3 regions of the Pseudarthrobacter sp. 01T43 genome follow, and region 2 is predicted to be linked to each of the others. Evidence: predicted binding sites of a transcription regulator. Region 2 holds the regulator's gene; each other region holds the start of a gene.

Region 1 (4,271 bases), on a different contig from region 2:
TTGTTGTCCGCCCCTCCACCGGGGCCGGTCCGTTCCCGGGCGTCATCCTGTACATGGACGCCTTCGGTCTGCGTCCGCGCATCGAGGAAATGGCGCAGCGCATCGCCGACTGGGGCTACGTGGTCCTGGCGCCGAACGTTTTCTACCGGGACGGGACCGCCGCGGAACTCGCGACGGACACGGACATGACCACTCCCGAGGGCCGCGCCACCGCCGGCAAGGCAGCGTTCCCGCGGGTTGGGCACCTGACAGCCGACAAGGCGCTGCCGGACATTGATGCGTGGGTCGCCGCGCTGGCAGCGCTCGACGGCGTTGCGCGGGGTCCGATCGGAACGTTCGGCTACTGCATGGGCGCCCGGCTCGCGGTGCGGACCGCCACCGCCCACCCCGAGGTCGTCGTCGCGTGCGGCGGCTTCCACGGCGGCGGCCTTGCCGCTGACACCCCGGACAGCCCGCATCTGGAACTCGGTAAGGCACGGGCGCGGTTTGTCTTCGGCCACGCTGACCACGACCAGAGCATGGATGCCGACGCCGTCGCGCGTCTCGGCGAGGCGCTCGACGCCGCGGGGCTCGAGGCTTCCAACCAGATCTATGCCGGCGCACCGCACGGCTACACGATGGCGGACACGTCCATGTTCCATGCCGAGGCCACCGAACGGCACTTCACCGAGCTCCGCGCCCTCCTCGACGGGACGCTGAAGGGCTGACCCAGACCATCCATTGCTCCGTAACCGCCCTTTTGAAGGCTCAAAACGGCGGTTACGGAACAATGGATGCAGTAATGACGACGCCGGGCGGCAGCTACGCGGCGCCCGTCACCGCGGCGTCCGTCACCGTAGCGCTCGGGACGCCGTAGCTCGGTTCGCGCTTCTTGATCCAGCCGATCACCAGGGACGTCACGGGGACGAACAGGAACTCCACGAGGGTCTTGTAGACAAAGCCCACCACCACGTAGTTCACGAACATGCCGAAGTCCATGATGCCGACGACGGAGGCGGCGATGCTGCAGAAGATCAGGGTGTCCACGAACTCGCCAGCGCCGGACGAGCCCATTAGCCGCGCCCACAGGGACTTCTCCCCGGAGCGGGCCTTCATCTTCACCAAGATCCAGGAGTTGATGGTCTGCCCGGCCAGGAACGCCAGCAGCGAGGCCAGCACAATCTGCGGAACCGGGCCCAGGGCGCCCTCCAGTGCCGCTTGCTTGCTTGCGCCGAACTCGTCGTCGAAGCCGGGCAGCGCGATGATCACCCAGTAGCAGATTGAGGCGAACACCGAGAGGGCGAAGGTGGTGAAAATTGCCTTGCGGGCCACCTTGAAGCCATACACCTCGCTGATCACGTCGCCCAGGATGTAGGCCAGCGGGAAGAGGAAGAAGCCGCCGTCGGTGATGATCGGGCCGATCGCCACGCCCTTGGCCGCACCAATGTTGGACAGGATCAGCACCACGGCCATAAAAGCCAGCATCATGCCGAAGTACGGCGAGCCGATGGAGGCGTATTTCGCGGGGGTGCGAGTCGGCGCGGCGATGGGTAAGGCCTCGGGGCCTGAGGGGGAAGGCATGGGGGTGTCCGTTCAGAGTGGTTCGCTCGGGTTTCCGCGCTGTCCGAAGATTGCGCGGGGAACCGGCTGTATTAGCACTGTCACGCCATTCTCCCATCCGGAGCAGACCCCGGGGTTTTGAACACGTTCAGTTTCAGATAGACTCATTTCTGAACATGTTCAAAAAGAGGATTTCAGTGGCAGCCAAGAGCGAGCAGACCCGGCAACACCTGGCGGACGTGGCGTTGCGCATGTTCCGCGAGATTGGCTTTGAGAAGACCACCATGCGGGCCATCGCGGCGGAGGCCGGCGTCTCGGTGGGCAACGCGTACTACTACTTCGCCTCCAAGGATGATCTGGTCCAGGAGCTCTACGTCCAGGTGCAGGCCGAGCATGCAGCCAAGGCGGACGAGGCCCTCGAAGGCCTGAAGGACCTGGCCAGCCGGCTGAAAGCCACGCTGCACGCCGGCCTGGACGCCATGGCGCCCTACCACCGCTTCGGTGCCGACTTCTTGGCCACGGCCATCCGGCCCACGTCGCCCGTCAATCCCTTTGCGGGAGAGTCGACGGCGGCCCGCGAAGCCTCGCTGGGCATCTTCCGGACGGCAGTGGACGGCGCCAGTCCGCCGGCGCCAAAAAAGCTGCGCGCGGATCTGCCCGAACTCCTCTGGCTGGGCTACATGGGGATCGCGCTGTTCTGGGTTTACGACACCTCGGAAGGCCAGCGCCGCACCCGGAAACTGGTGGACGGCGCCGTCCCGCTGATCGCCCGGGGACTCTCGCTCGCAAAGATTCCGGGCGTCAACAAGGTACTGGACGATGTCCTCGGCCTGAGCCGCAGCATCCGCAACTGATCATCATGGGGGAACAAATGACCAAGACCAACACCGTGGTCCTCGCCGGAGCCTCGGGCTTCATCGGCACGTACCTCCGGGCGCGCTTCGAGCAGGACGGCTGGACGGTGCGCACCATAGGCCGCCGGGTCGCCGCGGACACAGCGGCCGCCGCAGGCTGGAACGACGACGGCGCCATCGCCCGGGTGCTGGACGGCACCGATCTCCTGGTGAACCTCGCCGGACGGTCGGTCCACTGCCGCTACAACACGCGGAACAAAGCGGAAATCCTCGATTCCCGCGTTGCCACCACCTCGGCACTTGGCCGCGCCCTGGCACGCTGCCAGGCGCCGCCGTCGTCCTGGCTCAACGCCAGCACCGGCACCATCTACAGGAACGCGAAGGACCGGCCCCAAACAGAGTCCGACGGCGAACTCGGCAGCGGTTTTTCCGTGGACGTAGCGCGCGCCTGGGAAGCCGCCCTGGATGCGGCCGACACACCAGGCACACGGAAAATTCCGCTGCGGATCGCCATCGTGCTGGGCCCGGGCGGCGGTGCATTCCGGCCCTTCGCCGTACTGGCCCGGTTCGGCTTGGGCGGGCACATGGGTCGCGGCAGCCAAAAGTTCAGCTGGATCCATGTGGAAGACCTGTACCGCGCCGTCCGCTTCCTGCACGCGCGGACTGATATTTCCGGCCCGGTGAATGTCGCGTCTCCTGATGTGGTGGACAACCGTGAGCTGATGCGCCTGGTCCGGCGGGCCTACGGAGCCAGGCTGGGCATCCCCACGCCTGCGTGGCTGCTTCGTCTGGGCGCAGTCCTGATCCGCACCGAAACCGAACTGGTGCTGAAGAGCCGGTGGGTCCAGCCACAGAAGCTGATCGACGCCGGGTTCATTTTCCGGCAGCCGGAGCTGGGCCGCGCGCTTCTCACGATCGCCAAGGGTAAGTCGTGAAGCGGCCGCTTCGCGTGACGTTCGGCCCCGGCGCCTTCCTCCTCGGCGCAGGAATCACCGTGGCGCTGTTTGGTGTTCCGTTCGGGGCGACCGGTTACGTTTTTGGAATTCCAGCGGCGCTCCTGATCGGCATGCCGCTGGCCCTCGCCACCGGGATCCTGATGCGGCCAGTCCGTGACCAGTGGCTGCATGTTGTGGCCATCGCCGGGGCAGGGCTGGTCACCGGACTAGTCACGCTCCTCGTCCTGACGGGCGGCAGTTGGTACACCATGTGGGGCCTGATCCTGTGGACGGGCGGCTGCGCGGCAGCCGGACGGTTGGCGGTGGTCCGCCTCGTGACCACGCACGACGGCGCGGAATCCTTGAGCGGCGTCATCCCCGGCGGGCTCGCCGCGCCGGATGGCAGGATGGAACCATGACTTTCGCTTCAACTGCCACCCAGTCCCCCGCCGCTGCTCCCGCCGTCGTCCTGACGATCGCGGGCTCCGAAGCCACCGGCGGCGCCGGCGCCCAGGCTGATCTGAAGACGTTCCAGGAACTGGGTGTCTTCGGCATCGCCAACCTCACCTGCATCGTCTCCTTCGACCCGAAGGACAGCTGGAACCACCGGTTCGTGCCGGTGGACCAGCAGGTGATCGCAGACCAGCTGGAGGCCACGACGGCGGCGTACGGTCCGGCGTCGGCAGAGGCTTCGGAACCCGGGCGGCCGGTCCTGGACACCGTAAAGATCGGCATGCTGGGCAGCCCGGCCACCATCGGCACCGTGGCAACCGCCCTGCAAGCGGGCGGGTTCCGCAACGTGGTGCTGGACCCGGTGCTGATCTGCAAAGGCCAGGAACCGGGCCATGCGCTGGATACGGACCAGGCCCTGAAAGCGCAGATCCTGCCGCTTGCCACGTTCGTCACGCCCAACCACTTCGAAGCGGAATCGCTGTCCGGCCTC
Region 2 (4,271 bases):
ACAGCCCCATGAACCTCTAGAGTATCTATCACATGGTTGGTGGATGGCTCAGCATCGGCACACCGCAATGGAACACAGCTGGGGTTAGTCATCATCCGTCAGCAAAGGAATAGGGAAATGTCCGCAGAACAGAACTTCTCGAACGCGAAGTTCCTGACCGTGGCCGAAGTGGCCGAGGTCATGCGCGTCTCCAAAATGACCGTATACCGGCTGGTCCATTCCGGCGAAATGCCCGCGGTGCGTTTCGGCCGGTCGTACCGGGTGCCGGAAAGTGCCGTAGAACAGTACCTTAAAGGCGCTGTTGTGGACGGGCGCACCGAAACGGCCTGAGCACTATTACGGCCTGTGGGACGGCCACGGTCAGTGGCCGCCGCAAAGAAGCGGTACCCTGTTAAGGAACGTTTTACGTCATTGTAAGAATCTGTCAGTTGTTTTTTGTCTGTAGCTCTGTCCACGGACCTTTTCCATCAGACAGGTGCTGCATCTAGTTTGTGAGGAACTTTCGTGGGTTCAGTTATTAAGAAGCGTCGCAAGCGTATGGCCAAGAAGAAGCACCGCAAGCTGCTTCGCAAGACCCGTCACCAGCGCCGTAATAAGAAGTAGAGATACTTCGACAAGCGTGAAAATGCCCGTTGCCTTCCCGGCAGCGGGCATTTTTGTTTGCCTGGGCCCTCAACTGGGCCCAACTGTGCCCAACTGGGTAGCAGCAGATGTCGGTATGAGAGCTCATACCGACATCTGCTGCTACCTAGATGCGGGGGCCGCGGATCCGGGCGAAGCCCTTCCAAAGTCCGTAGACCACGCCGCCGGCTGTTGCTGCCTTCAGGCCAAGGGTGGCGGCGCGGCGGCCGGAGCGGAAATCGTAGACCGGCCAGTTGTGATCACGGGCGTGGCGGCGCAGCTTCGAATCGGGATTGATGGCCACGGGGTGCCCGACGAGTGTCAGCAGCGGGATGTCGTTATAGGAATCGCTGTAGGCCCAGCACCGCCTGAGGTCCAGCGCCTCGGCGTCGGCCAACTCCCGGACTGCCACAGCCTTGGCAGCGCCGTGCAGGATGTCACCCACCAACCGGCCGGTGTACATGCCGTCGGCCACCTCGCCAACAGTGCCCAGAGCTCCGGTAAGGCCCAACCGGGTGGAGATGACGGTGGCAACTTCGATGGGGGTGGCCGTAACGAGCCAGACGCGCCGTCCAACGCGCAGGTGCTGCTGCGCCAAGGCCTTCGCGCCGGGCCAGATCCTGGAGGCGATCATTTCGTCGTACACCTCTTCGCCCAGTGCCTTGATGTCGGCCACCGGGATGCCCGCTGCGAGGGTAAGTGCCGAATCGCMGACCGCATGGACATCGTCCATATTCTCGCCGCGCGCCACGAATTTGAACTGTTTCCATGCAAACCCGGCCGCCTGGACCAGGGTAAAGGCGCCGCGCTGGTGCATCTTGCGGGCGACATGGAAAAGGCTGGCACCCTTCATGAGTGTGTTGTCGACGTCGAAGAAGGCCGCTTCGCCGGTCTGCATCACCGCATCCGGCTGGGTGACTACAGCGACGTACTTCTCCTCGGGCATGTCCACGAGTCTAGTCAATAGTCGGCTGCGCAGATTCCAGCGCAGGCGCTGGCGGGACGGTTCGCAGCGCTGTCCGTCCCGCTGGCCGCCCCTAAAGGGCGATACGGTTAAAGCATGGCAAAACCGGAGGTAGTCCTCATCACCAAGGCAAACTGTCACCTGTGCGCAGACGCGCGCGACGCCGTCGAACGCGTTACATCCGCAATGGGACTTGGGTGGACGGAACAGCAGGTTGACGAACTGCCTGAACTGCGTGAACGGTACGCCGAGGAAATCCCGGTGGTGCTGGTGGATGGCGTCCAGCGCGACTTCTGGAAGATCGACGAAGCTCGCTTGGCGCGGGTCCTCCAACGTGCGCTGGGCCATTAGGCAACCGATTGCGCACCGTGACGCTGGCTTTGTTGGCAGCGGTGGCGGGCATCTAGAGTGGAGTCACAACGCGAGGCAATGGAGGGGAAAGTGAGTTCACTGGATTCGTCTCCCCGGGCCGTAGACGGTACGGTGGCGGCGCCTGCAGGGGAGGCCGCCAAACAGATTCCGCCCGCTGCAGTGGCCAGGCTGACCATCTACCTGCGCGCCCTGAACACGATGCTGGCCGACGGCGTGGAGCGGGTGTCCTCGGAGTCCCTGGCGGAAGCCTCGGGCGTCAGCTCCTCAACCCTCCGCAAAGACCTGTCCTACGTGGGCTCCTACGGTACGCGCGGCGTCGGCTACGAAGTGCAGTACCTTAGCCGCCACATCTCCGCCGCCCTGGGCCTGACCCACGATTGGAAAGTTGCCATTGTTGGCGCCGGCAACCTGGGCAAGGCATTGGCCGGTTACGGCGGCTTTGAGTCCCGCGGCTTTGATGTGGTGGCAATTTTCGACGCCGACCAGCTTGTGGTGGGAAACGAAGTGGGCTGGCTGCGCGTCAGCGACGTCGCGGATCTGGAAGCAGTGCTGCAGCGGACTGGCGCCAACATGGTGGTCCTCGCGCTGCCAGCCGCGGTGGCGCAGGCAGTCTGTGACCGCGTGGTGGCGGCCGGCGTCCACAGCATCCTGAGCTTCGCTCCCGTCATGCTGCAGGTCCCCGACGGCGTCAATCTCCGCAAGGTGGACATGGCCACCGAACTGCAGATCCTGGCCTACCACGCGCAACGGGCGCAGACCCCGGACCAGACCACCTAAGTTGTCCAGCGGCGGCCGGTAGGGTCCACGCCCGTTGAGGTGTGGGTTACTGCGTGGAACCTACTGCCCGTACGGGTTACCCGGCGTGGTGTAGGGGTTGGCGAAAGGCTGCTGCTGCTTGCGGAAATAAGGAGAGCTGGTTCGCAGGTACAGCAGGACAATCGCCGCGATGCCTGCCAGGGTTCCCAGCGTCCCGAAGCTCGGCACCTGGAAGAGGCTAAAGACGGACAGCGCGGCGAACACCGTCCCCAGGATCCGGGCCCAGTTCTTGCCCTTGCGGATGAAGAAGGCCACCAGCAGGTACAGGCCGGCTCCCACGATGGCGACCGCTACCAGCATTCCGGCGAGAGCGCTCTTGAACTCCTCGAAGTTGAACTGAGCGCCGGTGGCGCCGCTGCTGCGCATGGCATCATCAAAGGCCCTGCGCGTTGCCGGGTCATCGAGCATCGGGATGCCCATAAGCATGGAAATGACAAACACCGCGGCGGCGGCGATCAGGAGCCAGAAAGAGATGTTGACCAGCTGCGGAACGCCATTGGAGCCGGTGGCCTGCGGCTTCTCCGAAGGGTACTGGGCGTAGGGGGACTGGCCGTACGGCTGCTGGCCGTAGGCGGGGGGAGCCGGCTGCCCGTACTGCGGCGCCTGTGGGGCGTTCTGTCCATACTGCGGTGCGGGAGGCGGGTTCTGTCCGTACTGCGGGGCGTTCTGGCCGTACTGCGGCGTGTTCTGCTCTGGCTGTGGGCTGTTAGCACCATAACGGGGCGCTGGCGGCTGGTTGCCGGGCTCAGGCTCGTTCGGGACGGGAGGCGGGACGGGGGTGCTCATGAGCGGTCCTTTGCAGGTTGGAAGTCAGTTCGGCTGCTGGGTGCAGTCCACTGGCCCTGCCCCCAGTACGGCTTACTTCAACCGTACCCCCCGGCTGTGCCAAGGTGGGTCATTCCAAAGAGGTATTCCCGCCTGCGCTGAGACCCGAAAAGAGCCGCTGGACCTGCGAAAATGGACCTGCCAAAGTGTTTGGGCGGCCCGCTGGGGAGCTGTCCTCAACGGACCGCTTAAGCGCGGCCCTTGACGGCAGTGAACCAGGCCTGCGAGTTGGGAAGCCACATCAGGACTGTTGCGGCGGCGCTGATCAGGAATCCGAGCCAGTTGTTGCCTATGCCTCCGCCCACACTGCCGCCGATAAGCGCCAGGACCAGTGAGACGCCGGCAACGATGGTGAGCGCCAGCCGGGCCCACTCCTTACCTTCCTTCATCTTCAGGGCGAGGATAATCTGCGCGGCAGCCAGCGCGACTGCCACCAGAACCAGGAGGAGTAGCAAAGCGGCCAATCCGGGGGCGACAGTGAACAGGGCCAAGGTGGCAAGCAAGCCGAAGAAGCCGCCCATAACCCCCAGCATGCCGCCGATGAGCCAGATCCAGTAGGAGACTTTGAGCTCGGTGGGGAGTCCGGTCACGCTGAACATGCCGGAAAGACCACGCTTGGGCATAATGTCGTTGAAGCTGCGGGGACCGTCGGTGGGCATCTGGAACTGACTCG
Region 3 (4,271 bases), on a different contig from region 2:
GTACGGCTCCACGATGCCACCCGAAGCCACAGTGCACTTGGACCCCTCTGTAAAGTCCACAGCCGTGAGGTCCCGGCGGAGGATGTCGTTGCGGGTGTCGCAGCCGTTCCGGTCAACGTCCTGCCACGCCTGGCCGAACGCCTCGCGCTGGTACGTGTCCTTCGGCGCACGCCCCTTGACTGCCAGCCCCTCCAAGGCAGCGCGGGCACTTCCCTGCGGTACCGGATAAACGGGTACAACCGGCTTCATCCAGGTCCCGTCGAACACGGGCGCCTGGCTTGGTCCCACAACAGCGGGTTCTGCGGCTACGAACTGGCCAGCCGTGAAAAACCACACCACGGAAGCCAGCACAGAGAACGCTAGCGCTGTCAGCAAGGCCCAGGCCTGCTTCGAGCGCCGCCGGGCACGGCGGTAGGCACCCCAACTGACCGTCATGGGCAAGGAACTCTTCCGCAAATGTCATGCACCAGAAGAGCCTAGGCCACCCCACTGACACGTGGACGGTTATCCACAGCGGGGAGGAAGAGTGGCCGGAGCTACTGCTCCCGGGCTACACGCCGAAGATCTTCGTCGGCCAAGTGGAGGAGGCTTTGCAACTGTCGAACGCGGTCTTCTCCGACGTCGCCCGTAGTGTGGGCAGCACGGGCCTGTTCAAAAAGCCTAACGGCCTCTTTGTGGTTGGCTTTGGCGACGTCAAGGGCGTGTTCAAGGGTGGTCTCGTGGAAAGTCTCGTTATCCATGGCACCAGTGTGGTACCGATTCCCGGCTGATTCCAGCGAATCAGCCGGGAAGTCGGAATGTTGCCCTTCTGCGGCCCTCAGTTAGACAGCGATTGCGGCCAACGCAGCGGCAGGTTCCTTCGCCGGGAAGGACGGCGGGTTGACTCCGGCCATCTCTTCCATGACGCGGACTACCTGGCAGCTGTAGCCGAACTCGTTGTCGTACCAGACGTAGAGGATGACGTTCTTGTCATTGGAGATGGTGGCGAGGCCATCCACGATGCCCGCACGGCGGGAACCAACGAAGTCGGTGGAGACAACCTCGGGCGAATCGATGTAGTCGATTTGCTTGCGCAGATCCGAATGCAGCGACATCTGGCGCAGGTAGTCGTTCACCTCATCCTTGGTGGTGCCGTTTTCCAGGCTCAGGTTCAGGATGGCCAGGGAAACGTCCGGCGTGGGGACCCGGATGGAGCTGCCCGAGAGCTTGCCCTCAAGTTCGGGCAACGCCTTCGCGACGGCGGTGGCGGCACCGGTTTCGGTGATGACCATGTTCAGCGCGGCGGAACGGCCGCGCCGGTCACCCTTGTGGAAGTTGTCGATCAGGTTTTGGTCGTTAGTGAAAGAGTGGACGGTTTCCACGTGGCCGTGGATCACACCGAACTTGTCGTTGATGGCCTTCAGGACCGGGGTGATGGCGTTGGTGGTGCAGGAGGCCGCCGAGACGATCCGGTCAGTATCCTCGATGCTGCCGTGATTAATGCCGTGCACGATGTTCTTCAGCGCGCCCTTGCCCGGGGCGGTCAGGAGCACGCGGGCCACGCCCTTGCTCTGCAGGTGCTGGGACAGGCCCTCGGCGTCACGCCAGCGCCCGGTGTTGTCCACCACGAGGGCGTTGTTGATGCCGTAGGCGGTGTAGTCGATGGTGGCGGGGTTGTCCGAGTAGATGACCTGGACCTGCACGCCGTTGGCGGTGATGGTGTTGGCGTCCTCGTCAACGCGGATGGTGCCCTCGAACGAGCCATGGACCGAGTCGCGGCGCAACAGGCTGGCACGCTTGGTGAGGTCCTTGTCCGAGCCGCGGCGAACCACGATGGCGCGGAGGCGCAGGCCGTGGCCGCCACCGGCCTTTTCGATGAGCAGGCGCGCCAGCAGGCGGCCAATCCGGCCAAAGCCGTAGAGCACGACGTCGGTGCTGGTGCGGTCATCCGCACCGCGCTTGCCCACCACCTCGGCGAGCTCGGCGCGGAGGAACTCTTCGAGCGTCGCGCCGTTGCCTTCAAGCTTGAACTTCTCGGTCAGGCGGGCCACGTCGATGGCTGCTGCGCCGAGCTCCAGCTGCGAAAGTGCGTTCAGGAGAGGAGCGGTCTCTTCGAGCAGGAGCTCGGTGTTACTCATGCGGCGGGCAAACCGGTGCGCCTTGAGGATGTTCATGGTGGACTTGTTGATCAGGCTGCGGCCGTGGATGCTGGTCACCACGTTGTTTTCGCGGTACAGCCGGCCAATCACCGGAATCATGGCCTCAGCGAGAGCCTCCCGGCCCATCCACGTATCAAGACAAGAATCTGACGTCTGGCTCACAGAACTACCTTCCTCGGTTCAGCCGCATACGTCCTCGTATACGGTTGTCGGCCACCTGACGTTGTCCAGGGGCTCTGGCACCGGCGGGATTCTGTACACCCCGGGTGCCGTGGAGAAGCGCAAAGAAAAACCACCGGCTGCGAACGCAGACCCGGTGGCAGAACTTCTACGTTCGCTCTCTATTCTAGGCTGGGGGCGCGGCCCCGGCAGCCGCGCGTGACGTGAAGTCACTCACATGCGACGCTTTGCAGATGCAGTGGGATGGGTTGACCGATACGCCGGGTTCTGTGCTCCCGTGCCGTTACCAGCGCGGGAGTAGCGGCCATCCATCTACGAACGCCGTTGCCGACGCCCTCCAGCGGCCTACCCGGACACTCGGGCGGGCTGCCCTCAAACGTGCCCTGTCTGGCCTTGCTCCGGGTGGGGTTTACCTAGCCTTCCCGGTCACCCGGGAAGCTGGTGGTCTCTTACACCACCGTTTCACCCTTACCTGCAGCCTTTCCGAAAACGGAAAAACGCAGGCGGTCTGTTCTCTGTGGCACTGGCCTGCGGGTTACCCCGAGTGGGCGTTACCCACCACCCTGCCCTGCGGAGCCCGGACGTTCCTCGAGCCACTTGCGTGACGCGCGGCCGCCTGGTCAACCCATCCGGAACCCAGTCTACCGGGGAAGTAGGCGCCGCCGTCGCCGGATCCTTTCGGGGGCCTGGATGGGACAATAGACGTAGGAACCGGCCGCTGGTGACGGCCGGGAACCGTCGAGACCGGGAAGTGATCCTATGGACGTCACCGCAGCTGTTGTACTCCTCCTCGTCCTCCTAGTGCTGGTCATCCTCGCCAGGATGTCCGTCAGGATTGTGCGCCAGTACGAGCAGGGTGTCCTGTTCCGGCTGGGCCGGGTGGCCGGGGTCCGGATGCCGGGCCTGCGCTTCATCATTCCTGTGGTTGACAGGCTTCCGCTGGTCAGCCTGCGGATCGTGACCATGCCGATCCAGTCACAGGGAATCATCACCCAGGACAACGTCAGCGTGGACATCTCTGCGGTGGCCTACTACCGCGTTGTGGACGCCGTGAAGTCAGTAATCGCCATCGAAAACGTCGCGGCGGCGATCAACCAAATCGCCCAGACCACGCTCCGGAAGGTGGTGGGCAGGCACAGCCTGGACCAGACGCTGTCCGAAACCGAGCGCATCAACAGCGACATCCGGGAGATCCTGGATGCGCTCACGCTCGCCTGGGGTGTGGAGGTGACCCTCGTCGAACTGAAGGATATCCAGCTCCCCGAAGGGATGAAACGGGCGATGGCGCGCCAGGCCGAGGCCGAGCGTGAGAAGCGGGCCAAGATCATCGCCGCTGAAGGCGAGTCCATCGCTGCCACCGCGCTAGGGGACGCCTCGGACACCATGATGGCCCACCCGTTGGCCCTACAGCTGCGGAACCTGCAGTCGCTCGTGGAGATCGGCGTGGACAAAAACACCACGGTGGTGTTCCCCGCCCCCTTAATGAGCACCATCGGAGAGCTTTCGGCATTCCTTGCACGCGAGAACCAGGCGGCCCAGGCCCACAATGCCGGGCCAGCGTCCGCCACCTCCATCAAGGCCGCGTAGGGACCGGACCCTTCGAGACCGGCGCGACCAGGCAGGCGGCCGTATCGCAGTCGCCGTCGCCGTCGCCGTCGCCGGTAGGATCGTACGGTGCTGATTCTGCTTCCCCCCTCCGAAGGCAAGACCCCCGCAGTGCGCGGATCCGCCGTGGACTGGCCCGCCCTGAGCTTTCCGGCACTCAACACGTACCGGGCGAAAGTCCTCGACGCCCTGGGAACGGTCAGCGCGCACGAGGACGCCCTCGCCCTCCTGGGCGTCGGCGCCTCACTCAAGGACGACGTCGAACGCAACACCCGGCTCCACATGGAACCGGCGGCGCCTGCCCACCAGATATATTCCGGCGTTCTATACGACGCCCTCGGTTACAAA

Evidence for each region. The regulator Rex, encoded in region 2, represses fermentation and respiration genes when NADH is low (regulators of the CRP and FNR family bind a similar motif). The targets are predictions, from matches to a motif close to CTTGTGAANNNNTTCACAAG.
Region 1: a site for Rex is predicted at 1,707-1,726, ahead of AC1DIM_RS00700 (queuosine precursor transporter). Genes of this name have one in related genera too.
Region 3: a site for Rex is predicted at 2,519-2,538, ahead of AC1DIM_RS01660 (glyceraldehyde-3-phosphate dehydrogenase). Genes of this name have one in related genera too.

Annotation. Positions count from the first base shown of each region.
Region 1 covers NZ_JBFTPV010000001.1:151,271-155,541, forward strand. The annotation lists gene AC1DIM_RS00695 (dienelactone hydrolase family protein) at 1-707, shown strand, start outside; gene AC1DIM_RS00700 (queuosine precursor transporter) at 802-1,560, opposite strand; gene AC1DIM_RS00705 (TetR/AcrR family transcriptional regulator) at 1,737-2,393, shown strand; gene AC1DIM_RS00710 (TIGR01777 family oxidoreductase) at 2,411-3,328, shown strand; gene AC1DIM_RS00715 (hypothetical protein) at 3,325-3,747, shown strand; gene AC1DIM_RS00720 (hydroxymethylpyrimidine/phosphomethylpyrimidine kinase) at 3,744-4,271, shown strand, end outside.
Region 2 covers NZ_JBFTPV010000020.1:10,963-15,233, forward strand. The annotation lists gene AC1DIM_RS15555 (helix-turn-helix domain-containing protein) at 118-330, shown strand; gene AC1DIM_RS15560 (30S ribosomal protein bS22) at 505-603, shown strand; gene AC1DIM_RS15565 (HAD family hydrolase) at 749-1,567, opposite strand; gene AC1DIM_RS15570 (glutaredoxin family protein) at 1,682-1,936, shown strand; gene AC1DIM_RS15575 (redox-sensing transcriptional repressor Rex) at 2,027-2,734, shown strand; gene AC1DIM_RS15580 (hypothetical protein) at 2,795-3,559, opposite strand; gene AC1DIM_RS15585 (hypothetical protein) at 3,787-4,271, opposite strand, start outside.
Region 3 covers NZ_JBFTPV010000002.1:8,048-12,318, reverse strand. The annotation lists gene AC1DIM_RS01670 (HNH endonuclease family protein) at 1-435, opposite strand, end outside; gene AC1DIM_RS01665 (hypothetical protein) at 537-740, opposite strand; gene AC1DIM_RS01660 (glyceraldehyde-3-phosphate dehydrogenase) at 822-2,300, opposite strand; RNA gene rnpB (RNase P RNA component class A) at 2,559-2,946, opposite strand; gene AC1DIM_RS01650 (slipin family protein) at 3,078-3,905, shown strand; gene AC1DIM_RS01645 (YaaA family protein) at 3,993-4,271, shown strand, end outside.